Regions from separate parts of the Clostridium sp. MF28 genome, predicted to be linked through region 1. Evidence: riboswitches for the same ligand, from Rfam matches in the RefSeq annotation. Region 1 holds a riboswitch; each other region holds the start of a gene.
What was found. A riboswitch is a leader RNA that binds a small molecule or an ion and turns the genes downstream of it on or off. The one in region 1 is predicted to bind S-adenosylmethionine.
Positions count from the first base shown of each region.

Region 2: linked by a shared signal. The riboswitch ahead of AXY43_RS18170 (methionine ABC transporter ATP-binding protein) and the one ahead of AXY43_RS15750 (trans-sulfuration enzyme family protein) in region 1 are both predicted to bind S-adenosylmethionine.
Region 3: linked by a shared signal. The riboswitch ahead of AXY43_RS21995 (vitamin B12 dependent-methionine synthase activation domain-containing protein) and the one ahead of AXY43_RS15750 (trans-sulfuration enzyme family protein) in region 1 are both predicted to bind S-adenosylmethionine.
Region 4: linked by a shared signal. The riboswitch ahead of metK (methionine adenosyltransferase) and the one ahead of AXY43_RS15750 (trans-sulfuration enzyme family protein) in region 1 are both predicted to bind S-adenosylmethionine.

Region 1 covers NZ_CP014331.1:3,612,154-3,620,540, forward strand. The annotation lists gene AXY43_RS15735 (HlyD family secretion protein) at 1-87, shown strand, start outside; gene AXY43_RS15740 (ABC transporter ATP-binding protein) at 93-830, shown strand; gene AXY43_RS15745 (ABC transporter permease) at 821-2,092, shown strand; SAM riboswitch class I at 2,454-2,571, shown strand; gene AXY43_RS15750 (trans-sulfuration enzyme family protein) at 2,709-3,857, shown strand; gene AXY43_RS15755 (trans-sulfuration enzyme family protein) at 3,891-5,027, shown strand; gene AXY43_RS15760 (MarR family winged helix-turn-helix transcriptional regulator) at 5,212-5,697, opposite strand; gene AXY43_RS15765 (PTS mannitol transporter subunit IICB) at 6,047-7,453, shown strand; gene AXY43_RS15770 (BglG family transcription antiterminator) at 7,992-8,387, shown strand, end outside.
Region 2 covers NZ_CP014331.1:4,118,736-4,127,122, forward strand. The annotation lists gene rnr (ribonuclease R) at 1-649, shown strand, start outside; gene smpB (SsrA-binding protein SmpB) at 798-1,268, shown strand; gene AXY43_RS18165 (bifunctional metallophosphatase/5'-nucleotidase) at 1,487-4,744, shown strand; SAM riboswitch class I at 5,168-5,286, shown strand; gene AXY43_RS18170 (methionine ABC transporter ATP-binding protein) at 5,430-6,395, shown strand; gene AXY43_RS18175 (methionine ABC transporter permease) at 6,395-7,033, shown strand; gene AXY43_RS18180 (MetQ/NlpA family ABC transporter substrate-binding protein) at 7,045-7,875, shown strand; partial or broken gene AXY43_RS18185 (YkvA family protein) at 8,189-8,387, shown strand, end outside.
Region 3 covers NZ_CP014331.1:5,002,612-5,010,998, reverse strand. The annotation lists RNA gene ssrS (6S RNA) at 1-93, opposite strand, end outside; gene AXY43_RS22020 (hypothetical protein) at 150-548, opposite strand; gene AXY43_RS22015 (DUF1292 domain-containing protein) at 565-810, opposite strand; gene AXY43_RS22010 (hypothetical protein) at 1,082-1,630, opposite strand; gene AXY43_RS22005 (MBL fold metallo-hydrolase) at 1,879-2,682, shown strand; gene AXY43_RS22000 (homocysteine S-methyltransferase family protein) at 2,793-5,198, opposite strand; gene AXY43_RS21995 (vitamin B12 dependent-methionine synthase activation domain-containing protein) at 5,188-5,871, opposite strand; SAM riboswitch class I at 6,027-6,135, opposite strand; gene AXY43_RS21990 (MraY family glycosyltransferase) at 6,238-7,194, opposite strand; partial or broken gene AXY43_RS21985 (MerR family transcriptional regulator) at 7,491-7,628, opposite strand; gene AXY43_RS21980 (acyl-CoA thioester hydrolase/BAAT C-terminal domain-containing protein) at 7,854-8,387, opposite strand, start outside.
Region 4 covers NZ_CP014331.1:3,916,627-3,925,013, forward strand. The annotation lists gene murA (UDP-N-acetylglucosamine 1-carboxyvinyltransferase) at 1-147, shown strand, start outside; gene spoIID (stage II sporulation protein D) at 816-1,874, shown strand; gene AXY43_RS17235 (M23 family metallopeptidase) at 2,315-3,052, shown strand; gene spoIIID (sporulation transcriptional regulator SpoIIID) at 3,160-3,414, shown strand; gene AXY43_RS17245 (rod shape-determining protein) at 3,494-4,528, shown strand; gene yyaC (spore protease YyaC) at 4,596-5,132, opposite strand; gene AXY43_RS17255 (hypothetical protein) at 5,233-5,637, shown strand; tRNA gene AXY43_RS17260 (tRNA-Tyr) at 5,797-5,881, shown strand; tRNA gene AXY43_RS17265 (tRNA-Val) at 5,891-5,966, shown strand; tRNA gene AXY43_RS17270 (tRNA-Thr) at 5,994-6,068, shown strand; tRNA gene AXY43_RS17275 (tRNA-Tyr) at 6,081-6,165, shown strand; tRNA gene AXY43_RS17280 (tRNA-Val) at 6,175-6,250, shown strand; tRNA gene AXY43_RS17285 (tRNA-Thr) at 6,281-6,355, shown strand; tRNA gene AXY43_RS17290 (tRNA-Tyr) at 6,368-6,452, shown strand; SAM riboswitch class I at 6,570-6,667, shown strand; gene metK (methionine adenosyltransferase) at 6,905-8,080, shown strand.

The DNA.
Region 1 (8,387 bases):
GGTGAAGGAATATCAGATGGAATTATCATAATTGATGACCCTTCAACTCATAAAGTTGGAGAAAAAATTCGAATAAGTGGAAGGTGAGTTTTTTGAATGATAATATAATAGAAATGAGAAACATCGTAAAAAGCTTTTATATTGGAACTCCCAATCAATTAGATATTCTCAAGAATATAGATATAACAATAAAAGAGGGCGAATTTGTATCAATAGTTGGTGCGTCAGGGTCAGGAAAAAGCACTTTAATGAATATTATAGGAGCACTTGATAGACCAACATCTGGAACATATATTTTAAGTGGAACAAATGTTGGTGAAAAAACAGATAATGGATTATCAGAAGTTAGAAATAAGAAGATAGGATTTGTGTTTCAAACTTATAACTTAATACCGAGGAGTTCAGCTTTGAAAAATGTTGAGTTACCAATGCTTTATTATGGAATGGGAAAGCAGGAGAGAAAAGAACGGGCAGAAAAGCTTCTAGAACTTGTTGGAATGAAAGATAGAATGAAGCATCTTCCAAATGAATTATCAGGTGGACAGAAACAGAGAGTGGCAATTGCACGTGCACTTGCAAATGATCCAAGCATAATACTTGCTGATGAACCAACAGGAGCACTTGATTCATCAACTGGTAGGCTAGTTATGGATTTATTTCATAAGGTACATGAAATGGAGAAGAAGACAATTGTCTTTATAACTCATAATTATGAACTTGCAGGAGAAACAGAGAGAATCATAACATTGAAGGATGGGAAAATAGTATCAGAAGAACATAACGACAAATATACTAGAAGGTTTCAAAATGGTGAAAAGTTATGTTTATAAAAGAGAATATAGCACTTGCGATAGCAGGTATAAAATCAAGCAAAATGCGTTCATTATTAACTATGCTAGGAATTATAATAGGAATATCATCTGTTATAGGGATTGTTTCTATTGGAAGTGCAATTACATCTACAGTATCATCTCAAATGGATAAAATGGGTGCAAATAATATAGACATTGGTATAGCGATAAAAAAAGAAGACGGAACTGCTAGTGGGAATGGGACTAGTAAACAGCCAGAAGATAGTGATCTTATAACAATGGAACAGATAAATTCATTTAATGAAGTATTTAAAGATAAAATTAATAGTATAAGTGTACAGGAACAATTAGGACAAGGAAAAGTAAAAGATGGATATTCTTATGCAAATGTAAGCACCACAGGAGTAAATGAAGGATACAAACAGGTTAAAAACTTGAAACTAATTAGTGGAAGATTTATCACTGATAGGGATGTTAAAGCAAATTCTAAAGTCGCTATAGTTTCTGATAAGCTTGTTAATAATATCTTTAAAGGAAAAACTGATCCGTTAGGTAAAGAAATTAAAGTCTATGCAAATGATGATATTCAGACATATGTTATAGCTGGTGTATATCAATATGAAAATTCATCATTATTTGGAATGGGTGAAGGTTCTACATCAGAAAAGGACAGAAGAACTTCTTTATATATCCCTATAACAACTGAAAAAGCACTACAAAAAAATAAAAACTTTGAGTATTTTACTGTAGTCCCTAAAATGGGGATAGACAAAGGGAAATTAGTTAGCGATATGCAAAAGTATGGGAATAAGATGTACAAGAATAATAAGAATTGGACATTAATGGTTCAGAATAATGAAGCTGATGCTGCAGAAATAACATCAGTGCTTGGTATGATATCTATGGGGATATCTGTAATTGCAGCTATAGCATTACTTGTAGGAGGAATAGGAGTAATGAATATAATGCTCGTATCTGTTACAGAGAGAACAAGAGAGATAGGAACAAGAAAGGCTCTCGGTGCTAAAAGTAGTCACATAAAGATGCAATTTATAATTGAATCAGTTATAATATGCACCATTGGTGGAACAATTGGTATAATACTTGGAATTGGGATGGGAATAATTGCATGTATAGTATTAAAATCACCAATATCGATATCTATTCCAACAATTTTAATAAGCTTTACTTTTTCAATGGCGATTGGTGTGTTCTTTGGATATTATCCAGCTAAAAAAGCGGCTAGCCTTGATCCGATTGAAGCCTTAAGATATGAGTAAGCAGTATGAAAAAGTAGTAGATAAAAAATAAAACACATATATCCTAAAGAAGTTTAATTCATCGAAGTTCACCTTAAACTAGTGAATAGTAAAAATTATATATTCTATAAAGAATGAATTGTATTATTTAAAATGTATATGCAAAATATGATTAGTGTTATGAAGGTTAAATTTGTGAAGATAGATATTTTATTAAGAATTAAAATATCTATCTGTTTTTTTATTTAGAAGAAGTCTTAAGGTAGGAATGAAACTTTCATAATTTAATTACATAGAAAGTCGATATTTTTACTAATAATTGTTGACAAGTTTCTGTAACTATGTATAATTAGTATTAACAAAAAAATATCTGGATAAGTTAATCTTATTAAGAGCGGTGGAGGGACTGGCCCTTTGAAGCCCGGCAACCTGAAAGATTTTATATAAAAATTTTTTCGTTGGTGCTAAATCCTGCAAGAGAATATCTTGAAAAATGAGAGGAATTAAGTTTTTGTAGAACTTATAATATGACTATAAAGTCACTTCTTGTTTTGGAAGTGGCTTTTTTTATTAATATTATTTCTGATATTAGCAATAAGTAATGCATTAAGCAAAGCAAATTAAAGGAGGCAAAATAATGACTTTAAAAAAATCTTTTGAAACAATCGCAGTCAGTGGAGTATCAGGTGGAGATAAAGAAACTGGTGCTATAAGCTTTCCGATATATCAGGCTGCTACGTTTAAACATCATGGTCTTAATAATAGCACCGGATATGATTATGCAAGGGCTCAAAATCCAACCAGGGAAGAAGCTGAAAAAACATTAGCTGTTTTAGAAGGTGGAAAATCAGCGATAGGGTTTTCTTCAGGAGTTGCAGCAATTACAGCCTGTATACATTTATTTAGGGCTGGAGATCATATAATCTTATCTGATGATTTATATGGTGGGACATATAGATTGTTTGATGATATTTTTAGGGATTTTGGATTAGAAGCTACCTTCGTTGATACTACAGTTACTAAAAATATATTAAATTCTATAAAGGAAAATACAAAGGCAATACTTATAGAAACTCCATCTAACCCTATGATGAAGGTAACAGATATAAAAGCAGTTGCAGAAATAACAAAAACAAATAATTTACTGTTAATTGTGGATAATACTTTTTTAACTCCGTACTATCAAAGACCACTAGAACTAGGAGCAGATTTAGTTGTTCACAGTGGAACAAAGTTTTTAGGTGGGCATCATGATTTACTTGCAGGGTTCATAGTAGCAAATGATGAAGAAATATTAGAAAAATTAAGAAGAATTCACATGTCAACAGGAGCAACTTTATCTCCCTTTGATTCATGGTTAATTTTAAGGGGTATAAAGACTTTACATATAAGGTTGGAAAGGTCACAAGAGAATACACTTAAGATAGCTAAGTTTTTAGAAGGTAATCCTAAAGTAGAAAAGGTGTATTACGTAGGTCTAGAAGGTTTTGAAGGCTATGAATTAAATAAGAAACAATCGACAGGTTTTGGGGCAACATTATCGTTTAGAGTAAAAGAAAAAGAATTAGTTGCCAAGATTTTAGAAAGAGTTAAAGTAATAAGATTTGCAGAGAGCCTAGGGGGAGTAGAGACATTAATAACATATCCATTTACTCAAACACATTCAGAGATACCGGAAGAAATTAAGCAAAGACTTGGAGTAGATGAATATCTGCTTAGATTATCAGTGGGAATAGAGAATATAGAAGATTTGCTAAAGGATTTAGAAAATGCTATAGGAAAATAAAGTTTATAATTAAAATAGAATGGGGCGTTAAATATGAATTTTGGAACTAAATTAATACATGCAAGTGGAGATATAGATCCGGCAACAGGATCAGTAAGCACTCCAATATATCAGACATCAACATTTCACCAATTTGATATAGAAAACTTCGGAAAATACGATTATGCAAGATCAGGTAATCCAACCAGAGATGTGGTAGAGAAATTAATTGCAGAACTTGAAGGTGGCGAGTGCGGATTTGCATTTGCATCAGGAATGGCAGCTATTTGCTCTGTATTATCAATATTCTCTTCAGGAGATCATATTATAATATGTGGAGATGTATATGGGGGGACATATAGAGCTACTACAAAATTATTCTCAAGATTCAATATAGAATTCACTTTTGTAGATGCATCAAATATTGAAGAGATAGAAAAAGCATTCAAAGAAAATACTAAAGGTCTTTATTTAGAGACACCTTCAAATCCACTGCTAAAAGTTATAGATTTAAGAACAGCTAGTAATTTAGCTAAAGAAAATGGAGCAATAACTATAGTGGATAATACATTTATGTCACCATATCTGCAAAGACCTATTGAACTAGGAGTAGATATTGTTGTTCACAGTGCAACTAAATTTCTTGGAGGGCATAGTGATGTTATAGCAGGTCTTGTTGTAACTAAAACAAAGGAATTAGGAGATAGGGTGTATCAAATACAAAATACTTTTGGGGCAGTACTTGGACCACAAGACTCGTGGCTTTTGGTTAGAGGTATCAAAACATTAAAAGTTAGACTAGATGCACTTCAAAAAAGTGCCCAAAAGCTAGCAGAATGGCTTGAATCAAGAGAAGAAGTTGAAAAGGTATATTATCTTGGATTACCTTCTATGGAGGGAAGAGAACTACATTTAGAACAAGCTGATGGAGCAGGCGCTGTATTATCATTTAAATTTAAAACATTTGAGAGAACAAAAGTATTTTTAAATAATGTAAAGAATGTAGCGGTAGCTGTTAGCTTGGGTAGTGTTGAAACTATAGTTTCATATCCAGCTAAGATGAGTCATGCTTCAATTCCAAAAGAAGAAAGAGAAGAGCTTGGAATAACAGACACATTGATAAGAGTATCCGTAGGATTAGAAGATATAGATGATTTAATAGAGTCATTTAGAGAAGCAATGGAAAAATAAAAATTACAGAGATAAGTTATATATAAAAGTTGATGAAAAAGGGTGATTTATATGATGATCCTTTTTTCATGCTTCTGATTAGAGGAATAATTCGATTAAATTTGGTGAAATGAAAGAAATAGAATTAATCGAGATATTATAATTTAAAAAATATCCTTTATGTAAGCAAGTGATTAGGTAAGTGTTATTTTAATTTTTTTAATATATTTATAAGGTTTATTATGGAATCATCTAACGTAATTACTTCATCATCAGAAAGAGAAGAAATTTTTTCAGCGAAAGAGCTACAGATGGCATTACGAAGAGAATTCAGTAAATCATAAGCTTTTGGTGTTAGTTCAACTCTAAGAATCCTTTTATCATTAGGATCTGGATATCTATTAACTAATTCATAATTAATAAGGTTGTCTATAATTGGAGTCATATTAGATTTTGATATACCTATATTATCTGCTATTTGAGAAATAGGAGATGAATTACTGTGAAAAAGATAGAATATAACTCTGGCGTGTGAAGGAGGAATAGAAAAATCGGAGCAGCATTGTTTATTATTTTCATGTAATGATTGAAAAATTTTAGATATATCTTGTACTTTGAATATATTACTTTGAATAATCCATAAAAAGTTAATTAAGGAATCTGCAACTTTAAATAAATTTTCTTTTTCCATATTAAAACAAATCCTTCCTGAGGTGGTATATTAGTAAATTATAAACTATTGATAAATTGAAGACAATAGATAAGGATTATTGTAATATTTAATATACTTAATAGGTTAAAAACACTTACTAAGTATATTTTTTTGTTTTGTAAAGATAATAAAAGTATGCTTTCTTTTCGATCATTTTAGGATATAACCATGTATTTTCAACAGTTTAACATTAACTTTAAATTTGTCATTGAAAACGTAACTCAAATTTGAAGTTGTTTAAATTGAAAAGGTATTCTTCATAGTTTAAGATAGTAAATGAAAGAACTAATAATAAATTATATAAATAAAAATAGATGGAGGTTTTATTATGGAAACTAACAAATCGTCTCTTAAAGGAAGCGTGCAAAGATTAGGTAGTTTTTTAAGCGGTATGGTATTACCTAACATTGGTGCATTTATTGCTTGGGGTTTAATTACAGCTTTATTCATTCCAACAGGATGGATTCCAAATGAATATTTCGGTAAAATGGTAGGCCCTATGTTAAGTTACTTATTACCATTACTTATTGGATATACAGGTGGTAAGATGGTATATGGTCAAAGAGGAGCAGTAGTTGGTGCAATAGCAACAACAGGAGTTGTAATTGGTGCTTCTATCCCAATGTTCTTAGGAGCAATGATCATGGGACCATTCGGTGGATTTGTAATTAAAAAAGTTGACCAATTCCTAGAAGGAAAAGTTCCAACAGGTTTTGAAATGCTTGTTAATAACTTCTCATCTGGAATTTTTGGAGGAATCGTAGCACTTATAGGTTATACTTGTATTGAACCAGTAGTTACAGCTTTTTCAAACACATTAGGAAGTTTAGCTACTATAGTTACAAATATGGGACTTTTACCTCTAATAGATATATTCATTGAACCAGCTAAAGTATTATTCCTAAATAATGCAATTAATCATGGAATATTATCTCCACTTGGAATACAACAAGCACAAGAAGTTGGTAAATCAATATTCTTCTTACTTGAAGCAAATCCAGGTCCAGGTCTTGGTATACTTTTAGCTTACACTTTCTATGGTAAAGGAAATGCAAAACAATCAGCTCCAGGAGCTATAATAATTCACTTTCTTGGAGGAATACATGAAATATATTTCCCTTACATTTTAATGAAACCAGCATTAATATTAGCAGCAATAGCTGGTGGAATATGTGCAGATTTAACTTTTGTATTAACTCATGCTGGACTTGCAGCACCAGCTTCACCAGGTAGTATATTTGCAGTACTTGCGATGACACCAAAAGGTAGTTATGCATCTGTTTTAGCAGGAGTTGCTGTAGGTGCAATTGTATCGTTCTTAGTTGGTTCAATAATTCTTAAGGCATCAAAAGATAATGGAGAACAAGACATTGATGAAGCTCAAGCTAAGATGAAAGATATGAAAGCAGAAAGTAAAGGTGCAAAAGCTTCAGAAACTGCGGCTAATGTATCAAAAGCTGATGTTAAATTAATAGTTTTTGCTTGTGATGCAGGTATGGGATCTTCTGCAATGGGAGAATCTATTCTTAAAAAAGCATTAAAAGATGCTGGAATTACTGATGTTGGAGTTAAGCATTCATCAGTTGATAGCATTCCACAAGAAGCAGATGTTGTATTTACTCAAGAAAACTTAGTTGAAAGAGCAAGAAAATCAGCTAAAACTGCTAATATAATTACAGTTAAAAACTTCTTAGATCGTTCTAAGTATGATGAGTTTATTAACACATTAAAATAATAAGATATTATTAACTAGAGTAGAATTTAGTAATATAACTTACAGGCATTGGTAAACGGACTGATTTACCAATGCCATTTTTAAATTTGATAAATAATAGAGATGAGAGTGGATGATAGTCAAACTTTAAATTTGTCATTAGAAATGTATCACAGTTTTGAACTTGTTTGAATTGAAAGGATGTTTCATATAGAGTAATATATATATTGAAAGAAGCAATAATTTATAGTAATTAAATAGGAGGTTTTATTATATAAAACTTTATTTAGACAAAGTGACTTCCAACTTGAACTTTGGATAAACTGGTAGATCTGATGATAACGTTTATGATACAACGGGTTATTAACTTTAAATTAGCAGTTTTATTTAAGATGTGTGTATTGGATCTTCTTTAATAGGAAAATCTATTTTTAAAAGAATTTAAGAAATTCAAAATCTAATGACATCTGAAGATTCTACTTCAAGTTAAAATTAATTGTTATAGATATGATCAGTCTATCAATATATACAAAATAATAGATAAATCAGGTGAGATATTATGAATAATTTAACGCCTAGACAACAATTCATATTAAGTACAGTATTAAATGAAGGAACTTTTAATATAAAACGGCTTCATAAAGATCTTGACATAAGTGAGAGAACTATTTTAAGAGAACTTTCTTCTATTAATAAAAGATTAAAGAAGAATAGTATAACTATATTTAATGACGAAAATATGAATTTAAGTATTTCAGGTAATAAAGAAAATATAGAGGAGATAAAGAAATCATTAGATATGGTTCCGATTCCTTGGCTATTAAGTAAAGAACAGAGACAAATAGTTATCATATGTGAATTATTAGTTAGTAATGAGCCACTAAAAGCTTCGTACTTTTGTCATAAGTTCAATGTTGTAATGGGAAGTATAAGCCTTGATATAGACAATATTGAA
Region 2 (8,387 bases), 510 kb from region 1:
CGAAGAAACAGTTGTAAGTACACTTTTATTAAGATCTATGATGCAGGCAAGATATGCACCAGAATGTAGCGGACATTTTGGGCTTGCAGCTGAGTACTACTGCCACTTCACTTCACCAATAAGAAGATATCCTGATTTACAAATTCATAGAATCATAAAAGAATATTTGCATGGAGAAGTAGATGGAACTAGAATAAATAAATTAAAAAATATAGTAGGTTATGCAGCTAAACAATCTTCTGAAATGGAAAGAAAGGCTCAAGATGCAGAAAGAGAAGTTGATGATCTTAAAAAAGCTGAGTATATGCAAGAGAGAATTGGTCAAGAATTCGAAGGAATTATATCTTCAGTTACATCTTTTGGAATATTCGTTGAGTTACCAAACACCATTGAAGGTTTAGTTCATATAACAGATCTAGATGATGATTATTATATATTCAATGAAGCAAATTTAAGCTTGATTGGTGAAAGAACTAAAAAGTTATATAAACTTGGAGATAAAGTAAAAGTAGAATGCGTTAATGTAGATATAACAAATAGAGAGATATTTTTTAAGATTACACAAGAGCCAAAGAGAGAAGAAACAGATAAAGATTTTGAATCAGAAGGAAAAATTAGCGAAGTAGAAAAAAAGTTAGTTGAAGTATAAGATATGATTTTAATGTTCTGAAAGAGCAAAAATTTGTGCATATAAACTTATTTTGAGCGTTCATATCAGCAATGTTCAAAATAAGTTGATTTACAGAAATGGGTATAATATAATTTTAGTAGAAATATAACCATAGCGGGTGATTATGATGGCAAGAAAAAGAAATGAGAATTCATTAGCAGAAAATAGAAAAGCAAGGCATGACTATTTTGTAGAAGAGGCAATGGAAGCAGGATTGGTTTTAGTTGGGACAGAGGTTAAATCAATAAGAAATGGAAGAGTGAATCTTAAAGACTGTTATGCAGATATATATAATGGTGAAATATTTGTAAAGAATATGCACATATCTCCTTATGAACAAGGAAATATATTTAATGTAGATCCATTAAGAGAGAGAAAATTACTTCTTCATAGAGATGAAATAAGAAGACTTGATGGTTTAGTGTCTAGAGATGGATATACCTTAATACCTCTATCATTGTATTTGAAGGACGGAAAAGTTAAAGTTGCGCTTGGAGTTTGTAAAGGTAAGAAAAATTATGATAAGAGAGACTCGATGTTAGAAAAAGCTCATAAGAGGGACATGGATAGAGCAATTAAGGAAAAGAATAAATATTAATTAAGCATGCTACCGAAAGTATAAAAATATTTTTGGTAGTTTTTTATTTGGTTAGAATACAAGATAATATGGGGTTTCTAGATAAAATTATTATAGAAATAATCTGAATAATAAATGGGTGACATTTACAATAAATATACTATTGAAAAAATATGTGTCATATAATTTTTTGTAAGTAATAATATGTAAATGAGATTAGTATTAAGGGGGAAATAATTGTGAAAAAACTTCTAAAGTTCAGAAAAGTTATATCAATTTTTACTAGCTTATTCTTCATAATTACTTTATTTAGCTCGTTTTCTATAAGAGTTTATGCAACTGAGAATGAAAAAATGTTTGACGTTATCGAAATCACTGATTTTCATGGAACACTTAATGATTCATCAGGAAATCAAGTTGCAGGGGTTTTAGCAGATAGAATAGAAAAAGTGAAAGAGTCTAATAAAGATAGGACATTGATTTTAGGTGGAGGTGATTTGTATCAAGGATCTGCAACATCTAATATCATGAAAGGGGTTCCTGTTCAGGAGACTATGTCTAAGATTGGAATGGAGATAACAACTCTTGGAAATCATGAGTTTGATTGGGGATTGGATACAACTACAAATACAACAATGAAGGGTGCAGCGTATTCAATAGTTTGCAGCAATCTTTACGATAAGAAGACTGGCAAGCGTGTATTTGATCCATATAAAATTATAACTAAAGATGGCATAAAAATCGCCGTTATAGGAGGAATAACAAGAGAAACAGAGACGAGTGTATCACCTAAATTTGTGAGTGACTATAAATTTACAGACCTTGCAAGTGAAATAAATCCTATTGCACTACAAATAAAGAAAGATAAATTGGCGGATGTAGTAATTGTATTGGTGCATGAAGGTGATAAGGGTGATAATGCAACAGGGCCAGTATTTGATTTAGCTAATAACCTTCAGAATGTAGATGCTGTATTTGGTGGACATAGCCATACTAAAACTGCTGCAATTGCTAAGAATACCAATATTCCAGTATATATTGGGGGATCAAACGGTAAAGGATATATAGATGCTAAATTCAAGTTGACTAGTGATAATAAAATCGTATTTGATCAGCCAAATCTTGAAACAAGTTATGTGGCGCTAGATAATGACAAAGGATATAAAACTGGAACACCACAAACAGACAGTGATGTTGATAAAATTGTAGATAATGCCAATAAACAGATAGAGCCAATGACGAGTGAAGTTATTGGGTATAATACAGAAAAGGATTTAACAAGAAAATTAGATGCTTCTCCATATGGATCATCAGTTTTAGGAAATTGGGCATCTGACGTTACAAGAAATTCTATTAAAGCTGATGTTGGATTTCAAAATAATGGAGGTCTTAGAATAGATATTCCACAAGGAAATATTACAGTCGGAACTATGTGGCAGTTCATGCCTTTTGATAACACAATTTATAAATTAAGCATGACAAAATCTCAATTAAAAGAAGTTCTAGAGCAGGCTGTTGCGGATAACAGTAAGGGGTTACAGGTATCGGGAATTAAATTCGGCTATGATTCAAATCTTCCATCAGGTCAAAGAGTTAAATCTATCACAAAAGAAGATGGAACTCCTATTAGTGATAACGAAAGTTTATCTGTTGCAGTTCCAGATTTTGTGGCTCAAGGAGGAGATTCGTTTACTGCATTTACAAAGTACGGTGGATTAGATGTTAAAAATGATACTCATGTTTTAGTAAGAGATGCATTTATAGATTGGTGTAAAGAAAATAAAGATAAAAATGATAAAAATACAATACCTAATACTGATATACCAAGAATGGTTAATATGTCTAGTTCAATAACTTTATTAGCAACAACAGATGTTCATGGTACAGTTTTAAATTATGATTATGGAACAGGAAAAGCACCATCTAAAGCACAGGGATTAGCTAAAGTTTCATCATATGTTAAAAGTGTAAGAGAAAATAATAATAATGTGATGCTAATTGATAATGGAGACACAATTCAAGGAACACCACTATCATATTACTATGATATTTTAGACACTACTTTAGAGCACCCTATGGCAAAGGTTATGGGAGCTATGAAGTATGATTCGTGGACACTAGGAAATCATGAATTCAATTATGGATTAGATGTATTAAATAGAGTGATTAAAGACTATAAGTCAGAAGGAATAGAAGTACTTGGAGCCAATATATATAAGAACGATTCAACAAATTTTGTAGATCCATATATAATGAAAAGTTTTTATGTTAATGGTAAAGAAGTAAAAGTAGCGGTTATAGGTTTAGAAAATAAATGCATACCAAGTTGGGAAGATAAAAAACATTACGATGGATTGGTATTTAATGACCTTGTAGATGAATCTAAAAAGTGGGTTAAAGAAGTAAAAGCCAAGGGCGCAGATGTTGTTATAATTTCAGCACATAGTGGTCAAGAGACTGATGCAGATGTTATACCAGAAAATGAAATTAACGCAATAGCAACACAAGTTGATGGTATAGATGCAATTATAGCAGGTCATACACATTTGAAAGTAAATGATCTAACTAAGAAGAATCCAGAAGGTAAAGTTGTTCCAATAGTTGAGTCAACTAAGGGAGCTACAGGTTTGGCACAAGTTGATATGAACTTTGATGGAAATGCAAAGCTTATAGGAATTTCAACAAAAAACATTGTTATTGATAATAGCATAGTAGATGATCAGGAGATTGTCGATTTAATTAAACCTTATGAAGATACAACATTAAAATATGTAGATACAAAAATAGGAACTTCAACTGGAGAATTTACAGGAAGTGGACAGTTAACAGAGCCTACTGCAATTATGGAGCTCATTAATAAAGTACAAAAAGAAAGTGCTGGGACTCAATTATCAATTGCAGCACCATTAAGTTCTGGGGCATATATACCTCAAGGTGATGTTACAATAAAAGATATGATGGCAGTATATGTATTTGAAAACTTTTTGTATGGAGTAAAAATGACAGGAAAGCAATTGAAAGACTGGATGGAATATTCAGTTAGATATTATGCTCAAACAACAGGGGATAATGCAGCAGTAATAAAAGATCCAATATTAAATATTCCAGATTATAACTTGGATCAATTATATGGTGCAACATATGATATTGATTTAACACAACCTGCATGTACTATCGACAAGGAAACAGGAAGAGTAATATCAGGAAATAGAATAAAGAATTTAAAGGTTAATGGTGTTGAAGTAAAAGATTCAGATGAATTTACAGTTGCTATAAACAACTATAGATTTAATGGCGGTGGTGGTTTTATGAAGGCCGCTGGATTAAGCAATACTGATCCAAGTATTATTGTCTATGATTCAGGAAAAGCACTTGGTGATGATGGCCAAGTGAGAAGTTTAATGACTAGCTACATTAAAAAACATGGAGAGATATCTCCAGATTGCTCAAATAATTGGGAGATACTGAATTTAGATAAGCAGAAAAAAGCAGCCTAAGATATGAAGCAATTATTTTGAGGCATAAAATATATAAGTAATTCTAGTAAAAATGAAGCCATGCACATAGATAGATTTATCTACATGTGTATGGTTTCAAATTTTATTGTAGAATATCTATTATTTTTTATGTTAATATTTTTATTAGCTTAGATATTGATTTTGAATATTTGATAGAAATATATAGCATATACAACAGATTTAACAATATAAATATAAAATAATTTAATATTTATACTATAAACTTAAATTTATTAATTAATTTCATAAAAAAATCTTGCAATATATGCAGAAAGTATATATAATAAAACCAATCCGATTACAATACTTGGATTTGAAAGAGCAAAAGGTTATTCTATAGATTTTGACAAATTAAAAAAAGTTGTATATAATTAGGTCAAAGCTAAATTAAATAATCTGAATATCTTATCGAGAGCGGTGGAGGGACTGGCCCTTTGAAACCCGGCAACCGAAATATTATTTTTTACTAAATGATATTTATATGGTGCTAATTCCAGCAGCTTTTAGCTGATAGATGAGAGGATAAATTTGTATGGTGTTTTATGCGCTAGAGATTTATTCTCTAGCGCTTTTGTTTTGAGGTGAACGTTAATAATTAAGTTAATTATTACATCACCTTAGTTATCCGGAAACTAACAAAACAAAGTCAAAGGAGGAAATGTGTTTGATAGAAATCAAAAATGTGGTAAAGAATTTTGGGGAAACACAAGTTATAAAAGATGTATCAATAAGCATTAAAGAGGGCGAAATTTATGGAATAATAGGACACAGCGGAGCAGGAAAGTCAACACTATTAAGATGCATTAATGGACTTGAATCTTATGATGGAGGTTCAATAAATGTAATGGGGAAAGAGGTTTCATCATTAGAAGGAAAAAGTCTTAGGGAATTTAGAAAAGATTTGGGGATGATTTTTCAAAATTTCAATCTTATGCAAAGAAAAAATGTTTTTGATAATGTTGCTCTTCCTCTTGAAGTGTGGGGGTACAACAAAAGTGAAATTAAGGACAAAGTATTAAGATTATTAGATTTAGTTGGATTAACAGACAAAAAGCTAAGCAAACCGTCAGAGCTTAGTGGTGGACAAAAACAAAGAGTAGCAATAGCAAGGGCATTAGCGTTAGACCCTAAAATACTACTTTGTGATGAAGCAACTTCTGCATTAGATCCTAAAATTACAAAAGACATTTTAGCATTACTTTCTAAAATAAACAAAGAATTAGGGATTACAATAGTAATGGTAACTCATCAAATGGAAGTAATAAAAGAAGTTTGTGAAAAAGTTGCATTGCTAGATGGTGGAAAAATAAAAGCAGAAGGAAGATCAGAAGATTTATTCTTACAACCAGGAAAATCATTAAAGAAATTCTTAGGAGAAGAAGATGAAGGAATATTACCAGAAGAAGGTGTTAATATCAAGATATTCTTCCCAAGTGATTCTTCTGAAAATGCACTAATTACAAAGATGGCAAGGGAATTAGAGATAGATTTTTCTATAGTTTGGGGAAAACTTGAAAAATTTAGGAGCGAAGTATTAGGTGGGCTTGTAATAAACATCAACGAAGAGGATAAGGACAAGGTTATAAAGTACCTTGAAAATAAGGATATCTTATTGGAGGTGATCGAATAATGAATCAGGTAATAGTAAAAGCTTTAATAGAAACTCTAGAGATGGTTTTTGCATCGACGATAGGTTCACTTATTTTAGGATTCATACCTGCAATAATATTAACAGTTACTGCAAAAGACGGATTAAAACCAAATAAAATAGTTTATACAGTTTTAGATTTAATAATTAATATATTAAGAAGTTTTCCAGTTATCATATTAATGGTAGCAATAATACCATTAACTAGATTTATTGCTGGTAAATCTATAGGTACAGAAGCAGCTATTGTTCCACTTACAATTGCAGCAGCACCATTTGTAGCAAGAATTATAGAATCATCACTTAGAGAAGTCGATAAAGGAATAATAGAGGCGGCAAGATCTTTTGGAGCATCAAACACTCAAATTATCTTTAAGGTAATGCTTAAAGAAGCAATTCCTTCAATAGCATCAGGAATTACTCTTACAATAATAAGCATTGTTGGATATTCTGCAATGGCAGGAACTATTGGGGGTGGAGGACTTGGTCAAGTAGCTATAAGCTATGGATATCAAAGATTCCAAACTGATTATATGGTAGTAACATGTATTGTGTTAATCATAGTAGTACAAGGACTACAGCTTATAGGCAATTATTTTTACAATAAATTATCAAAATAGGGGGAATAAATATGAAAAAGAAATCAATTTTATCAGTAGTTTTAGCAGGAGTAGTGACACTAGGATTAGTAGGTTGCGGGGGCACAGCTACTTCAGGAAGTAAAGATTCTAAAAATGACAAGGTAATAAAGATTGGGGTAACACCAAAGCCACATGAAGAGATAGTAAATATAGCTAAACCATTACTTGAAAAAGAAGGATATACAGTAGAAATAACAGAATTTAATGATTACAATCAACCTAACACTGCTGTAGAAGAAGGTTCATTAGATGCAAACTTCTTCCAACATACTCCATACTTAAATGAACAAAATTCATCTAAGGGATATCACCTAGTTTCAGTTGGTGCAATACATTTAGAACCAATGGGATTATATTCTAAGAAGGTAAAAAGTTTAGATGAACTTAAAGATGGAGCTACAATTGCCGTTCCTAATGATCCATCAAATGAAGCTAGAGCATTAAAATTATTAGCAGGAAAAGGCTTAATAAAAATTAAAGATGGAGAACTAGTTACATCAAAGGATATTACTGAAAACCCTAAAAACTTAAAGTTTAATGAATTAGAAGCAGCAGCAGTTCCAAGAGCAATAGATGACGTTGATGCTGCAGTAATCAATGGAAACTATGCTATAGAAGCTAAATTTAATCCAGCAAAAGATGCAATTATTATTGAAGATAAGGCTTCAGAAGCTGCTAAACCTTATGCAAACATAGTTGTTGTAAAACAAGGTAATGAAAATCAAGAAAAAATCAAAGCTTTAGTAAAAGCTATGACATCACCAGAAGTAAAAGAATTTATAGAAAAAGAATATAATGGTTCAGTAATTCCAGTATTTTAATAGTTCATTTTGAACATATAGATTCAAAAAAGAAATTGAATAATAAGTAGTATTTGCAGCATAAATATGCTGCATTACAAGAAGAGAGGCTATGCCAAATATCATTTAGGCAACAAAATGATATTAAGGCATGCCTTCTTTTTTTATAAGAAAGTTAAATGGGGGCTTCTGGTATTAAGAAAAATTGTAGATTCTATATATAACATATCTTTAATAATTTTCTGGAATAATGTATACTTTTAAGTATATTTAGGAAAGTAATTAGATTTAATTTATATATAAAGTAAGAATTTACTCTAAAGGGGAATAAAAAATGAACATATCAGAAGTAAAAGTTAAATTAACTGGTAATGATATATTAAGTATAATCAATGAATTTGTTAAGGTTGATGGGTTGGATTTAAGAACAGTAACTATTAATGATGGAATAATATTAGAAGGAACTTTGAAAAAGGGAATAGATATAGACTTCAATATAAAGGTTCAATTAGTTGGGTGTGTTCATAACAAAA
Region 3 (8,387 bases), 1.4 Mb from region 1:
TTTAATGAAGCCTGACATTTATGAATATATTGTAAATCCCGATAATGTAATGTAGGTTGAATATCATAAGCTTTACGCACATCTCAGGAAATCTATGATTTAATTATAACATAAGGAAATATATTTTCAATAGTATTTTAATACCAGTTTTACTCATAGTAATCGTTTAAAATATCTTCCATTTCTATATCTGTTAACTCTTCAGAAAATGCTGCTATAAACTTGAAATATCCACTATTTCCATTTTCCATTCCGAATTCTTTATATTTAGATTCTAGTTCAAACTCATCTGATATTTCTTCAATTATTGATTCTACATTATCTACGGCAATATCTCTTAAGTAAGGAATGTAATATTCGTTATACCATTCATCACTTTCTGGTTCAAAATCACTTTCTTCAGTTGAGTATGCTTTTGCAGCGCTTAATTCTTCTTTGTCAAAGTCATAATAAAATTTTATTATCACATAATTGCTTTTGTGTTTTATTTCTTCAACATCTGCTAAATCATTGTCTTCCAAAAAATCAATTATTTCTGAACTCTTCATTAAATTTCACTCCTATTTAATACAATAATTTCTTATATTCTTTCTTTATTTCCTCAAATTCCTTATCATCTTCCACAAGGTTTAATTCTTCATTGCCTTCTTCATTAATATCTATTCTAAATGCAAACATATCATCACACTTTTCATCTACTGGTGATAGTAACAAATATCCTTGTTCTTCTAAATATATCTTTGCAATAGCTTCAAAATCAACTTTATTTCCATTTTCATCTTTAAACGACATTATTTCTTTTTCTTCCAAAATGTTCACCTCATTGTATTCTAATTTGAAATTGTTTTTCTTAAGATTCTTAGTCAAATAACATTTAACATACTTCTCAATTTTACAACTTTAAATTTATTCTATCCTTATTATATGATATTTAGTATTTTTGTCTATATCTTTTTTATTATTTTCTATAACTTTCCATATAATTTTAAAAAACAAAGCTGAATGCATGTAAATATAATGCACTCAGCTTTAAATATGAACGGCTCTATTATATTCTATAAATTATAAGTACTAATTATCCTTATCTCTGTAAAGCTCTTTGAGTCTTGAATTCTCCAAAAACATTATAAATGTTTTTCTTTCTTGCTTTTGCCATAGCTTTAACTATTGCATATGCTATTATGCTATCTGCTGAATGATGCAATATTGCACCAACAACTGTAATGATCAATGCAGGATAAACGGCAACTGAAAATCCTATAAATGGTATTGTAACTAAAGCCTCTAAGATTCCATGGATTGGAGCTGTTATTGCTATTGCCTTAACATAGCTTTTATTTTTCATAATTATCATTGCTCCAACATATCCTACAACTATATGAGTTGCTGCCCTTGCCACTACTGGCGCTGGTGTTCCAGCTATTAAAAATCCAATTGTAGAGCCTATTCCAACTACAGCTGCCACAAAAGGCGATATCAACATTGATAACATCATAGGTACATGAGCCGCTAATGTTGCAGTAAAGTATGGTGGAATAACTATTCTTAAAAATCCAAACTGAATAGGAATTATTATTGCTAATGCTGTAAGTAATCCGGCATACACCATTTGTTTTATTTTATTATTCATTATATTTTCTCCTCCTCTTGCATCACATGTATATACACTAGTATATAGCATGTCTAATTATAAGTAAATGCATTTGACAAAATATATTTGTATTTATATTTCAAACTTAAGCTTATTTATGTAGCACTATCATAATATTGAATTTATTTCATTTAACTCTTATAATTGTAATTATGTTAAATTTAATATTTAGTAATCTTTACTCATATTATCTTTAAAATTTTTTAATTTATACAAGGAGATTTACGATGGAAAATATATATATTCTCGGAACTGGTTCCGCAATGGTTACAAAATGCTATAATACATGTTTTACTTTATCTAACGAAGACGAGCACTTCCTTATTGATGCAGGTGGTGGTAATACAATCCTATCAAATCTAGAAAAGTTAAATATATCAATTAATAAAATACATAATATGTTTATATCTCATAATCATAATGATCATATACTAGGAAGCGTTTGGGTTATCCGTGCTGTAGCACAAAGCATACTAAATGATAAATACTCTGGAAATTTAAATATCTATTGCCACAAAACTTCAATAGATGCTATAAAATCAATTTCTTCATTTGTGCTTCAAAAAAAATTTTTAAAATTATTTGATGATAGAATATTATTTAATGGAATTGAGGATAACTATACAGCAACTATATTAAATAGAAAAACTACTTTCTTCGATATAAAAAGCACAAAAGATCTCCAACATGGATTCACAACAACATTAAATAACGGTAAGTCTCTAACATTTTTAGGTGACGAACCTTATAGAGAAACTGTGAAGAAATATTGTGCTAATGTAGATTATTTATTCCATGAAGCATTTTGCCTTTACTCTCAAAAAGAAATATTCAAACCATATGAAAAACACCATGCTACCGCAAAAGACGCTTGCAAAAATGCACAGGATTTAAATGTTAAGAATGTTATTTTATATCATACAGAAGATAAAAATCTAAAGAATAGAAAAGAATTGTACATAAATGAAGGTAAAGAGGAGTTCAGCGGAAAGATATACATGCCTGATGATTTAGATATAATAGAATTATAATATTTTATAATTTAGCTTTAGTATAAATTCTTGTAATTTAAAAGGTTGTCCTATGCATTTTTAATGCATAGGATAACCCTTTAAATATTAGTTTCTTAATTTATTATTTACTATGAAAGTACTCTTCTTGCAATTTCTACTGATTCCTTTGCATCTTTGGCATAGAAGTCTGCACCTATTCTTTCTGCTGTATCTTTTGTAAGTACTGCTCCACCAACAAATATCTTTCCATTGTACCCATCTTCCCTTAGCGCTTTTATCGTTTCCTCCATGCTTTTAAGTGTCGTTGTCATAAGCGCACTTAATCCAATTAAAGATGCATTATGTTTTTTTGCTTCCTCTACAACAGTCTTTATAGGTACATCCTTCCCTAAATCTATCATTTCATAGCCATAGTTTTCTAAGATAACTTTTACTATATTTTTACCTATATCATGAATATCTCCTTTTACTGTAGCTACAATTATCTTACCCTTTGATATAGTTTGAGAATTAGTTCTAGATATTTCTTCCTTCAAAATGGTAAATGAATTTTTTACCGTTTCAGCTGCTTGAATTAGCTGCGGTAAAAAAAGTTCCCCTTTTTCATATTTTTCTCCAACCATATCTAATGCTGGAATTAAATACTCATTAACTATTTCAAGCTCCTTCTTTTCTTTTAATAATTCAACAGTGGCTTGCTTCGCCTCTTCTTTTAGTCCTTTAACGACAATATACTTTAAATCATGAACTGTATTTATATTTGAATTAATCTTTGCTGCTCCATTACCTTTAATAGTGACTTCTCTTGATAATTCTACATTTGCATAATTATTAATATAACTTTCAGCGCCTTTATCATAATTATATAAAACATTGTAAGAATCAATAACTCTAGTCATTCCATTCACATTAGGATTAATTATTGGTAAATCTAGCCCATTGGCAAGAGCTAGAGCCAAGAAAGTCTCATTAATTAATTCTCTATTAGGAAGGCCAAACGATATATTTGAAACTCCAAGTACTGTTTTAACTCCTAATTTCTCTTTAACCATTCTTACAGCTTTTAAAGTTTCTTGAACTTCCTTCTGCTGAGCTGACACAGTTAAAACTAAACAATCTATAAATACATCTTCTTTTCTTATTCCGTATTCCGCTGCTTTACTTATTATTTTTTCTGCAATCTCAAATCTTTCTTCTGCTTTTGTTGGAATCCCTCTTTCATCTAATGTCAAACCTACTACACTTGCTCCGTATTTTTTTACTATAGGAAGTATTCTATCTAAAACTTCATCTTCTCCATTTACAGAATTCAATATAGGTTTTCCATTATAATATCTGAGCCCTGTCTCTATTGCTTTATGATCAGAAGAATCTATTTGAAGTGGTGTATCCATGATGCCTTGAATCTCTCTAATTACTTTATGCATCATATCTGCTTCATCAATTTCAGGTAATCCTACATTAACGTCTAGAATGTGAGCTCCAACTTCTATTTGAGAAACTGCTTGATTTAATATATAATCTAGATCTCCATTTTTTAAAGCTTCCTTAAATATCTTTTTGCCTGTAGGGTTAATTCGCTCACCTATTATTCTAACACCATCTATCCTTACTACTTTTGACGGTGTACAAACTGCAGAATAATATTCTTTTTCCATGGACACAAGTTTCTTATTTCTCGTTATTTTATACAATTCCTCGATATATTCTGGACTTGTTCCACAACATCCACCTATCACTCTTACCCCCAGGTCAATGAATCCACATAAAGTATCTGCAAATTCTTCTTTAGTAACATCATATTTTGTTTCATTACCTATTGATAGTGTTGGAAGTCCTGCATTAGGCTGAACCATTACTGGAATATGTGATAAGCTGCATATCTTTTCAACAATTGGTTTTAGCTGCTTTGGCCCCAAAGAGCAATTAACGCCAAGTGCATCTACTCCTAATCCTTCTAATACAAGTACCATGGCTTCTGGAGTACATCCGGTGAATGTTCTCAAATTTTCTTCAAATGTAATTGTACAAAATATTGGCAAACTTGAATTTTCCTTTGCTGCAAGCACTGCGGCCTTAAGTTCGTATAAATCTGTCATTGTTTCAATTAAAATTATATCAACACCAGATTTAACCCCTTGAATTATTTGTCGTTTAAAAATTTCATACGCTCTGTCAAAACTTAGAGTTCCCATAGGCTCTAAAAGTTCCCCTATAGGACCTACATCCAGTGCTATATATGTTTCACTATTTCCTTTAGCTTTTTTTGCGATATTAACTGCCGCATCTATTGCTTCTTCAACTACTAAGCCACAAAGTTTTAGTTTAAGCTCATTAGCGCCAAAAGTATTAGTAGTTATTACATTAGCACCGCTAGATATATATTTTCTATGAATTTCTTCTATTATATATGGCTCTTTTAGATTTAAAATTTCAGGATTTTCTCCTAATTTCAGCCCTTTCTTTTGAAGCATTGTTCCCATAGCTCCGTCAAATATTAATATGTTATTTTTTATATATTCCCTAAGCCCCACAGATTTCTCCCTCTCTTCTAAAACTGCAATTTTTGTAGTTAGTACATTTTTTGCAGCTCTTTATTTTCTTTTTACTTCCACTATTTATTATCCCTATTATTGCTGTAACAGATTTCCTAGGAAATAGTAAATTGTTTTCTGATACAGTAAGTCCAATTTTTTTCTGAGCATCTAATGCCCTTAAAAAGCTACTTTGAACATCTAACGGCAAATCTCCATAACCTGGACTATACCTAAAAGTTATATCCTTATTATTCAATATAGCTTTTTCCTTAACAATCCTTTCTACATAATCACATACTTCCTCTACTGCCGTTGTAGCACAAGCATCTAATATAAGTGCTTTTGTTAAATTTATTTTTTCATATAATCTCGTTTTTCTTTCCACATCATTTCCCAAAGTTACTGCCATTAATACGCACTGTTTTGAATCTTTAAGATGCTCTTTTATATCTTTTCCATATAAAATTAGTTTTGTATTAACAACCTCTATAGCCTCATCAATCTGTATTATATCTTTATATTCATACATAAATCTTGGGGTAATTATCTTCTTGATTTCTTCTCTACATTCCTCAATAAGATTTACAATATTTTCATCTATATCCTGTCCTTTATATCCAAGATACCTAAGTACTTCATTCTTGTTTATCTGTAGTTTCAAATCTCCCATATATTAATCACCACCTTATTAATCTCAAAGCACTGCCATGTCCTATAAATTTTCATTGTTACTCTTTACAATTATTTATATAATCTTTCTTTTTGATAATTTATTTTAACAAAAAAAGCCTAAAGGTATTCCTTTAGGCTTAAATGCTTTTCAATACCTTATCTACCAGCTTTTACGCTGCAGGATTTAGCACCAAGTAATTCTATAAAATTTACCGGTTGCTGGGTTTCTTCGGGCCAGTCCCTCCACCACTCTTGATAAGTTCCTATATTTTTTAATTATATATTATAATATCTTGTTTGTAAATGTTTCATCTTTAACTTTAAATACTTCACTTAAAATATAAAATGTCTAAATATACTAACTTTATCTTTTAATTAACAGCAATATTATAGAAATCGCACTAAAAGATAAACTTATTAACATTATGTAATTTACGACTTGTACAGTAGTAAGACCTCTTTTCTCTAATCTAAAATGTATCTGGCTTCTATCTGCTTGATACACTGGTTTCCCTTCCGAGAATCTTTTAACAATGACAAATAAATTATCAAATATAGGTACTGCTAAAGCAAGTATTGGTATAAATAGACTTAAAACAGTTGCCTGTTTAAATGCCCCCTCCAATGCTGTTATACTTAAAATAAATCCTAAAAAATTAGCTCCAGAATCTCCCATAAAAACTTTTGCCGGGAATCTATTATAATACAAAAATCCCAAAATTGTTCCAACTAACATTATAGATACTAATGCAGAATCACTTTGTTCTAATATAATTGCTGCTAAGAAAAATGTTATTGCAGATATGAGGGATAACCCTCCTGCCAATCCATCCATACCATCAGACCAGTTAATTACAGTTGTAACTCCAAATATCCAAGTTATTGTAAGGATAAATTGTATTGTAGTGTTCAACTCTACATAACTGCCTGTAAAAGGATTTGTAAATCCTTGAAAAAAAACACCTGCCTTAAACACTAAGATTGCAGATAATAGCTGAATAACTAATCTTGGAAATATAGCAAATTCTTTTCCTTTAGTCTTATACCAGTCATCTATTAAACCAATTATTATTATCATTGTTGCTGCAACAAAAACAGTTAATTGTTGTAGCAGCTTCATATCATCCCTTGGGAATATAAAATATGAAACAAAAAAACCAAAATACAATGCTAAACCTCCACATAGTGGTGTTGGCACTTTATGTTGTTTTCTTTTGCTGGGCTTATCCGTGAAATGTAATTTGTTAGCTAGTTTCATAAGAAATGGCATGGTAATTAATGCAGTTATAAGTGAAATTACCATTGCTAATACATAATCCATCTTTCCTACTCCTTAGTTAAATCTACAGTAGTAAATTATATCCAAGTATTCCATCTTGGTTTACTTCCTATTTGATTATACTATTAAAGATATCTTATATCAATTACAAAATTATTACGGTATAATTAAAAACTAAGAACATAATTTTTTTCCTTTTAAAATACTACTTCTTTTTCACCTTTAGTTGTATTCCAATATTCAAAACTAACGCAATAGCTAATAAAACTAATGCAACTAACACGATATTATGTAAACCACCGTACATAATCTGCTTCAATTGTAGAGCTTCCTTTTTAAAACATTGATATATATTCTATTAACACCTCGATAGAAAGCCCTGGTCCACGCATACACTTCATAAAATGAACCCAATTACAATCTTCATCAGTATAATCTCTTATACCACTTGAATTCCTAGACACCGGAGGAATCAATTCAAAATCGGATTTTTTTAAAATGACAATAGATTTAAATTTAAATATTAACATATGTTTATATTTAAATATTATCAAAGATATATATTTTCAAACATATATAGTTAAATATTTATATACTTTAATATTTAACTATTAAAATATATAAATATTTATAGGAAACATCAGGGGTTGGACCCATTTCAATAATTTGGATACATTTTCTAGGTTAAATCATTCTCGTTATTAGATCTTTTGTCTTGACCATTTGTTTATAAAGTTTATAGTTTCATTCCAACAATTTATATTTGCCTTTGCAAAACCATCTATATCGTCTGGATATTTATTTGAAGGATATATAGATTGATACGGTACAGTTAGCATATGTCCAGATTTTTCGTATGTGATATGTTTATATTCATGTTTAAAATGAGCTTTTCTAAGCAATTCCACGATTATTTCACAGTGAGTTTTAGAAGGCCAAATTTTATCTTTTAAAGATGAAGCCATAAGAATTGGTCCGTTTATTTTTTCTACTGGAATCATAGCTTCATAAACATTTCCATCCTCAATGAGCTTCCTGTACATCCAAGCCATAGCTTCTTTATTTCCTATCATCATTTTTACAAGTGTCTGAATCAAAATAGAGAAACTAAATTTTATATATGGTATTTCTCTCCTTTTGTACATCCACGATGAATGTTTAGAAGGAAACTTATTAGCTTTTAACCCCTCATAAACATAACAGCTTGGCGTATTAGCAATGACGCAACTTATGTC
Region 4 (8,387 bases), 300 kb from region 1:
AGGGCTGGGGCAGCAATGATACTAAGTGGATTAGTAGCAGATGGTGAAACAGTGGTAAATGATGTTTATCATATTGATAGAGGATATGTAAGAATTGAAGAAAAGTTTAGGAATTTAGGAGCAGAAATATATAGAATAAATATGTAGATTAAGATATGAATTGTGTGTATGCATAATTAGGGTTCATAGTTATGAACAAGGTATACAAATTTTTCATGTAAGTTTTATAAAGGAATTTACATGAAATTTAGTTACCTATCCCTAATTATGCTTTTTTATTCTTTGGGAATTTATATTTTAGTAAAATCTGTGGACGAGGTACTCCTTGAGGGGATAAATTAAAAAAGGTTGATTAAATAGTTTGGGTATTTTAAAAAGAATAAAAAAGAAATCTTATTCGCCTGACTTTTCTCACATGCGTTCGAAAAGCTAGATGCGTGAAAAAAATCTACACATATGAAAAGAGTGCGAAGCACAATACGGAACTTAAATGAAAAGAGTGCGAAGCACAATACGGAACTTAAATGAAAAGAGTGCGAAGCACAATACGGAACTTAAATGAAAAGAGTGCGAAGCACAATACGGAACTTAAATGAAAAGAGTGCGAAGCACAATACGGAGCTTAACCACAGTCGCTTGGGATTTTTTTATCTCTAATAGCTTATATTTAAGTTAAATCTATGCGTAAGTTATAGGAGAGACTAATTAAGAAAGTTATGGTTTATCTAAATTTGGGTAGCTTAAAGTTAACATAATTAACATAATTATTAGGCTAAGACAATATACTTTAGAGTGCAGGCTTTAGGAGGTAGAGTATGAAGATAATTAATGCTAAGACTACAAGTATAAAGATTAGCAATAATGTGAAAATAATTGCAGCTATGACTTTGATCATTTTTACTATATTAATAGCATTACCAATAGCTTTCTTAGAAAATGGTAAAGGGAAAATTGATTCGTTTAACTTGAGTGACAAAGATATAATGAAGAGTTCAAAAATAACATTTTCGTCTAATGGTAAAGTTAAGCTATATCATAGGTCAGAAGATAGAGTTGAGGAAATAGATTTGGAAGAGTATGTAATGGGAGTAGTTGCGAGTGAAGTACCAGCTAATTTTGAGGAAGAAGCTTTGAAAGCTCAAGCTGTTGCAGCAAGAACATTTTATATGAGTAAAAGAAATAACCCTAATAAAGAAGAAAAAGAGAAAGGAGCTGAAATTTGTGATACAACCCACTGCCAAGTATATATGAGTAAGGATGAGAGAATCTCTAAATGGAGTAAAAGTGAAGCTGAAAGTAATTGGGAGAAGATACAAAAGGCAGTTCTAGATACAAAAGGGCAAGTTCTTACTTATGACGGTTCAGTGTTGGAATATCCTCAATTTTTTGCAACCAGCTCTGGAAAAACAGAAGATGCAAAAGATGTATTTTCTATGGATGTACCATATTTAAAATCAGAAGACAGTAAGGGTGAAGAAATTGCACCTAAATATAAGACGAGCACACAAATTCCTATAAACGATTTTATAAATAAAATTAATTCTAAATATAAAGGTGTTAATGCTAATAAAAGTAATTTGTCATCACTAATTAAGATATTAAGTTTTACAGAAGCTGGAAGTGTAAAAGAAATAAAAATAGGCAATGAGATTGTTAAAGGAACTGAATTTAGGACATTGTTCAATTTGAATTCGACCAATTTCACATTAGACTTTCAACAAGATTCTGTAGAAGTTAACTGCAAGGGTTATGGCCACGGTGTAGGGATGAGCCAATGGGGGGCTAATGCGATGGCAAAGAGTGGATCGAAGTATGATGAAATTCTTAAACATTACTATAGCGGAGTCGAAATCCAAGAAATAAATTACAACTAAGGAGAGAGTATTTACGTTAACTTAGACATAGGGTTGGCATAACTTCATATGAATAATTGAATAAATTTAAAGAGGATACTTGTTTATTTTTTTATAGCAAGTATCCTTTTCTATTTTTGACTATAAATTAGCATGGGGTATATCCTCCAATTAATTGAATTTTTGTATATGTATGTTTAAAAAAAGTGGAGATGGACATAATTTAGAACATCACTACTTAAAACAGAAATTATAAAGTAGAACTTCTTAAATTAGGGCCTAAATCCCTGATGGATATATCTATTGTTTAATAATTAAATTATATGTACTTTTTAACACTAGATATACACTTATAACAATAATTTTAAAATACCTTTAAATGTAAATAATACATGATAAAAAAGCAAATTTATGTATTATTTTTCATAAAAAGGGAACTATAACAATTGGAGGTGTTCATATTGGACAAAAATTTAAAAGAAAAACTTAAAAACTTATTTAGGAAGGAGGGATTTTATATCGCCTTATTCCTATGTCTCTGTATTGTAGTAACTGTTGGAACTATCTCTTATAAAATGCTCAACAGCAAAAACCAAGTTAATAAAACAGAAGACGTAAATAAAGATCTAACAATGAATTCTGGAAATGAAGGAAATTCTAATAATTCAGTTCAAAATGCTGAAAGAGTAGAGAATGCTCAAAATAATAGTAATAAAGACAATGCAGATAAAACAAAAACAGAAAAGGCTGCATCAGTATCTACAAATAATACGGTAACATTTGTAAATCCTATAGATGGAGTAGAAAGTAGAAAATATACTTATCCTGCGCCAGTTAAGATGGAAGAAGGAGTTTTCAGAACTATTAGAGGTATTAATCTACAATCAACAGTAGGATCAGAAGTAAAGGCAGCAGCAGATGGTGTTGTGGAAGTTGCAGAAAATACTGGCGTTGAAGAAGGGGTTGTAGTAGAAATTAAACATGCTAATGGCCTAAAGACAAGATACGGAAATCTTGATGCAAACTTATCAGTAAAAAAAGGAGATAAGGTTAAAGCAAATCAAGTTATTGCAAAAGTAGGAGATAGCGCAAAGGTATTTAGTAAAGATGTATTTGGTGAATTTTTAAATTTACAAGTAATTAATGCTAATGGAGAACAAGTTAATCCAGAAAAATATTTTAATTTAAAATCTAAATAAAATTTTATGAAAATATATATTAGTCATTTGTTTTTTTCATTAAAATAAATGACTAATAAATCAAAAAATAAATGATAATAAAATGATAAAATCAAGGAAGTGGTATTTTGAAAGACTATATTGAAGAAAGAGTTTTAGATGTTGCAAGATATATCATAGATTCAAAAGCTACAATAAGAAAAACAGCTAAGGTTTTTGGTGTTAGCAAGAGCACAATTCATAAAGATATGACAGAGAGATTGTTAAAAATTAACCCAGAAATTGCTCAAGAAACTCATTCTATTTTAGAATTAAATAAAGCTGAACGACATATTAGAGGTGGAAAAGCTACACAAATGAAGTATAAAATTATTGAATCTTAGTAGGATTAAGTCTATAATATATTATTAGTAGAATTATGTAAATATAGGTATTAATATGTATTATAGGAGTGAATAAAAAATGTGCTTTTGGAGAACGGGGATAGACCTCGCAATTGACTTAGGAACGGCAACTGTACTAGTTTACGTAAAAGGTAAAGGGGTAATATTAAAAGAACCTTCTGTTGTAGCCATAAATAAAAATAATAATAAATTGTTGGCTATAGGGGAAGAAGCAAGAAAAATGATAGGAAGAACCCCAGGAAATATTGTTGCAGTAAGGCCATTAAGAGATGGAGTGATTTCTGATTACGATATAACACAAAAAATGCTAAAGGAATTTATAAAAAAAGCGTGCGGGAAAAGAAGTATAAGTGCACCTAAAGTAATTGTTTGTGTACCATCTCAAGCTACAGAAGTAGAAAAGAGAGCTGTTATTGATGCAGCTATGAATTCAGGAGCAAAAACGGTCCATTTAATTGAGGAGCCGCTAGCAGCAGCCATTGGAGCAGGATTAGATATTACTAAGCCGAATGGATGTATGGTAGTGGATATTGGCGGAGGTACTTGTGATATCGCTGTTATCTCATTAGGTGGAGTGGTAGAAAGAGAGTCAATAAAAGTAGCGGGAGACAAGTTCGATGAAGCCATAATAAAATATGTACGTAATGAATATAAATTAATGATAGGTGAGAAAACAGCTGAAGATTTAAAAATAAATATTGGATCAGCATTTAAAAACTCTAGAAATCTAACTTGTATGATGAAAGGTAGAAACCTCATTACAGGATTACCAGATGAAATAGAAATTACAACAGAAGAAATACGAAATGCAATAAAGGAACCTGTGGAAATAATAGTTGATACTGTAAAAAAGGTATTAGAAAGAACACCGCCTGAATTAGCCTCGGATATAATAGAAAGAGGAATATTAATGACTGGTGGGGGAGCTTTAATACATGGGTTAGATAAACTTATAGAGTTTAAGACTGGCGTAGTAGCAACTATAGCCGAGAACTCAGTTGAATGTGTTGCGAACGGTACAGGCAAAGTGCTTAATTATATAGATAAATTAGATAGTCAAGTTAATTCTCAGCAAATAGTTCTTATAGAATAGCTTTATAAATAGCAGTCATTAGTAATTTCACTATTGACTGCTATTTATTTAGTTAAATATAAAATACCTAAATTTTAGGATATTTCCAGTGACTTAAACTATAGGCATCAATAAATATTTTGGATATAATTTTAGCCATATCCATAATGAATGAGAGTCTTATGCTTCGCGAAAAAAAGAATTCAGCATTATCACTAGAGTCCACAATGCCTATAACTGATGCAATTCCTACCTCGGGAAGTTCTTTTCCGACTCCTTTACCAGGATGTATTGCATAGTCCCTTATACGAATTTCACCAATATCATCTTCGTCACCTAAGCAGGCATCAACACCAATTATTGATGCATTAGGGTGATTACTATATATTTCATTTAATCGTTCATCTATGTTCAAAGCATGAATTGGAGAAGATAAAGTTCCATAAACAGGTAAAGGAAAAAAGTTTTCTGTGAGTATAGATCCAACTAGAGGACCTAAACAATCCCCAATACATTTGTCAGTACCAATACAAACTATTATGGTGTCTTTTGATATAAATTTTTTAACTTCTAAAGCTAAATTATAATAAAATTTAGGATCAAGTTTAATATCTGGCTTGCTCAAGGGACATATACCTCCTTTATAAAATATATATATGAGTAATTAACAGAAGATAGTATAAAAAAATGTTTTTTGGAAATTAATAGTAAATAAGGAGGTGCATATGAAAAAAGTTTTAATGTATTTGGTTTTAGTTCCTACAATAATAATAAACATGTATTTTCTGTTATATTGGCAACCGCAAGATGAAAATTCTGCAAAAGAAGTTGTTGTACAAGAAACTGTTTCGTATTCGAAGCCATTATATAAAATAAATAAAGAAAAAGCGTTAAGTCAATTATCTACAGATAATAAAAAGGAACTTGAAAAAATAATAAAAAAATTATCTGCATTTGATATAGGTAAAATAAAAGAATATTATGAAGATACGAATGATAATGAAAGCCTAATAGAAATATTTAAAATCTTAAAAAGGAGATTAACAACAGAAGATTATAAGAAAATTCAAGAAATATCATCTTCTTTTTTAGATATACAAGAGATTAACAAAAGAATAAAAAATAATTAGGATTAACATATTAAATGAGAGCATATTGTAGAAATAGAGAGTAATATGAATTTAAATTATTTATATGGGTGTATATTGGAGTTGAAATAAAATCGCTTTACCGATATACTAATCATTGTTGACCGGCAAATGAGGCAACAAGGTATAAAAAATAAATATGGAGGAATTCCCGAGTGGCCAAAGGGGGCAGACTGTAAATCTGTTACGTTTCGTTTCGATGGTTCGAATCCATCTTCCTCCACCAATTTATAATGGGCGCATAGCTCAGCTGGGAGAGCACCTGCCTTACAAGCAGGGGGTCACAGGTTCGAGCCCTGTTGTGCCCACCATTATAAAATTACTAATCTAATATATATGCTGGCATGGCTCAACGGTAGAGCAGCTGACTTGTAATCAGCAGGTTGTAGGTTCGATTCCTATTGCCAGCTCCAATAAAATAATATGGAGGAATTCCCGAGTGGCCAAAGGGGGCAGACTGTAAATCTGTTACGTTTCGTTTCGATGGTTCGAATCCATCTTCCTCCACCAATTTATAATGGGCGCATAGCTCAGCTGGGAGAGCACCTGCCTTACAAGCAGGGGGTCACAGGTTCGAGCCCTGTTGTGCCCACCATTATAAAATTACTAAATCTAATAATTATATGCTGGCATGGCTCAACGGTAGAGCAGCTGACTTGTAATCAGCAGGTTGTAGGTTCGATTCCTATTGCCAGCTCCAATAAAATAATATGGAGGAATTCCCGAGTGGCCAAAGGGGGCAGACTGTAAATCTGTTACGTTTCGTTTCGATGGTTCGAATCCATCTTCCTCCACCAAAAAGAATAAACTTAAGTTTATTCTTTTTTATTTTTTATCTTATATAAAAATTGATTGATAATATTGACTAATTATACAGCATATGATAAAATACTTTTGAAAATTGAATTATGTTACTCTTATCAAGAGAGGTGGAGGGAAAGGGCCCTGTGAAACCCGGCAACCTGTATTATATAAGGTGCCAATTCCTGTAGAGTTTTCTACAAGATAAGAAAATGATTGCTAAATTGCGCTCTTCTTATCGAAGAGCTTTTTTATTTTTTTAAGTTTGCGCATGCTTAAATTATACAAAGAAACAATTAATAAAATAGTTTGACTATTATTTATTGTATTTAAATAAGGTGAAGTTTTTATAAACGATTATTATTCTATAAAGCTATGTATAGTTTTTAATAAAATAATTTTATTCGTGAAGATAGTTATAATATTTAAATCTAAGGAGAGAAAAGATATGAGAAGATTATTTACTTCAGAATCAGTTACAGAAGGACATCCTGATAAAATGTGTGACCAAATTTCAGATGCTATACTAGATGCTATTCTATCTAAAGATCCAATGGCTAGAGTTGCTTGTGAAACTTGCACAACAACAGGTATGGTTATGGTAATGGGAGAGATAACAACAAATTGTTATGTTGACATTCCTAAGGTAGTTAGAGAAACAGTAAGAGAAATTGGATATGATAGAGCAAAATTTGGATTTGACTGTGATACATGTTCAGTTCTTACATCGATAGATGAACAATCTGCAGATATAGCTATGGGAGTAGATGAAGCATTTGAGTCAAAGAAAGGTGAAAAAGATGAAGTTGAAGCAGTTGGTGCTGGAGACCAAGGAATGATGTTCGGTTTTGCAACTAATGAAACTGAAGATTTTATGCCGCTTCCAGTATATATGGCTCATAAATTATCAAGAAGACTTACAGAGGTAAGAAAGAATGGTACATTAAGTTACTTAAGACCAGATGGTAAAACTCAAGTAACAGTTGAATATGAAGATAATGTGCCAAAGAGAATTGATACTATAGTTATATCAACACAACATGATGAGAAGGTTACTTTAGAGCAAATTCAGGAAGACCTTAAGAAGTTTGTTATAGAGGCTGTTGTACCAGCAGAATTATTGGACAGTGAGACAAGATATTTCATAAATCCAACTGGAAGATTCGTTGTTGGAGGACCTCAAGGGGATTCAGGATTAACAGGTAGAAAGATAATAGTTGATACTTATGGTGGATATGGCAGACATGGCGGCGGAGCTTTCTCAGGTAAAGATCCAACTAAAGTTGATAGATCAGCTGCATATGCTGCAAGATGGGTTGCTAAGAATTTAGTTGCAGCTGGTGCTGCAGATAAGCTAGAAATTCAATTAGCATATGCAATTGGTGTTGCAAAGCCAGTTTCAATTGAAGTTGAAACATTTGGGACAGGAAAAGTAGATGAAGATAAGATTGTTGAAGTAGTAGAGAAGGTATTTGATTTAAGACCAGGAGCTATAATCAGAGATCTTGACTTAAGAAGACCTATCTATAAGCAAACTGCTGCATATGGACATTTTGGAAGAAATGATCTTAACTTACCATGGGAACAACTAAATAAAGTAGATGAAATAAGAAAAAATCTATAGCATAATTCTTAAGTGAATTTTTATTATCAATATATATAATAGAAGTTTTTGTAGAATGGTAAAAAGTCGTCTTAAATCTAGACGGCTTTTTATTATGGAGAAATTTATAATTATATATTTGAATAGTATATATAGAAATTTAATAGATTGAGTGCTCAACTAAGATTAAAATTTATAACTTTAATTGCAAAACAGATAAGCATTTAAAAGCACTTAAAATCTGAGCACTTTAGAATTTATTAAATATTTATAGTTTTATTTTGTATACTCCATTTAAAAGTTATTTTATGTAGGGAAGAATAAGAAA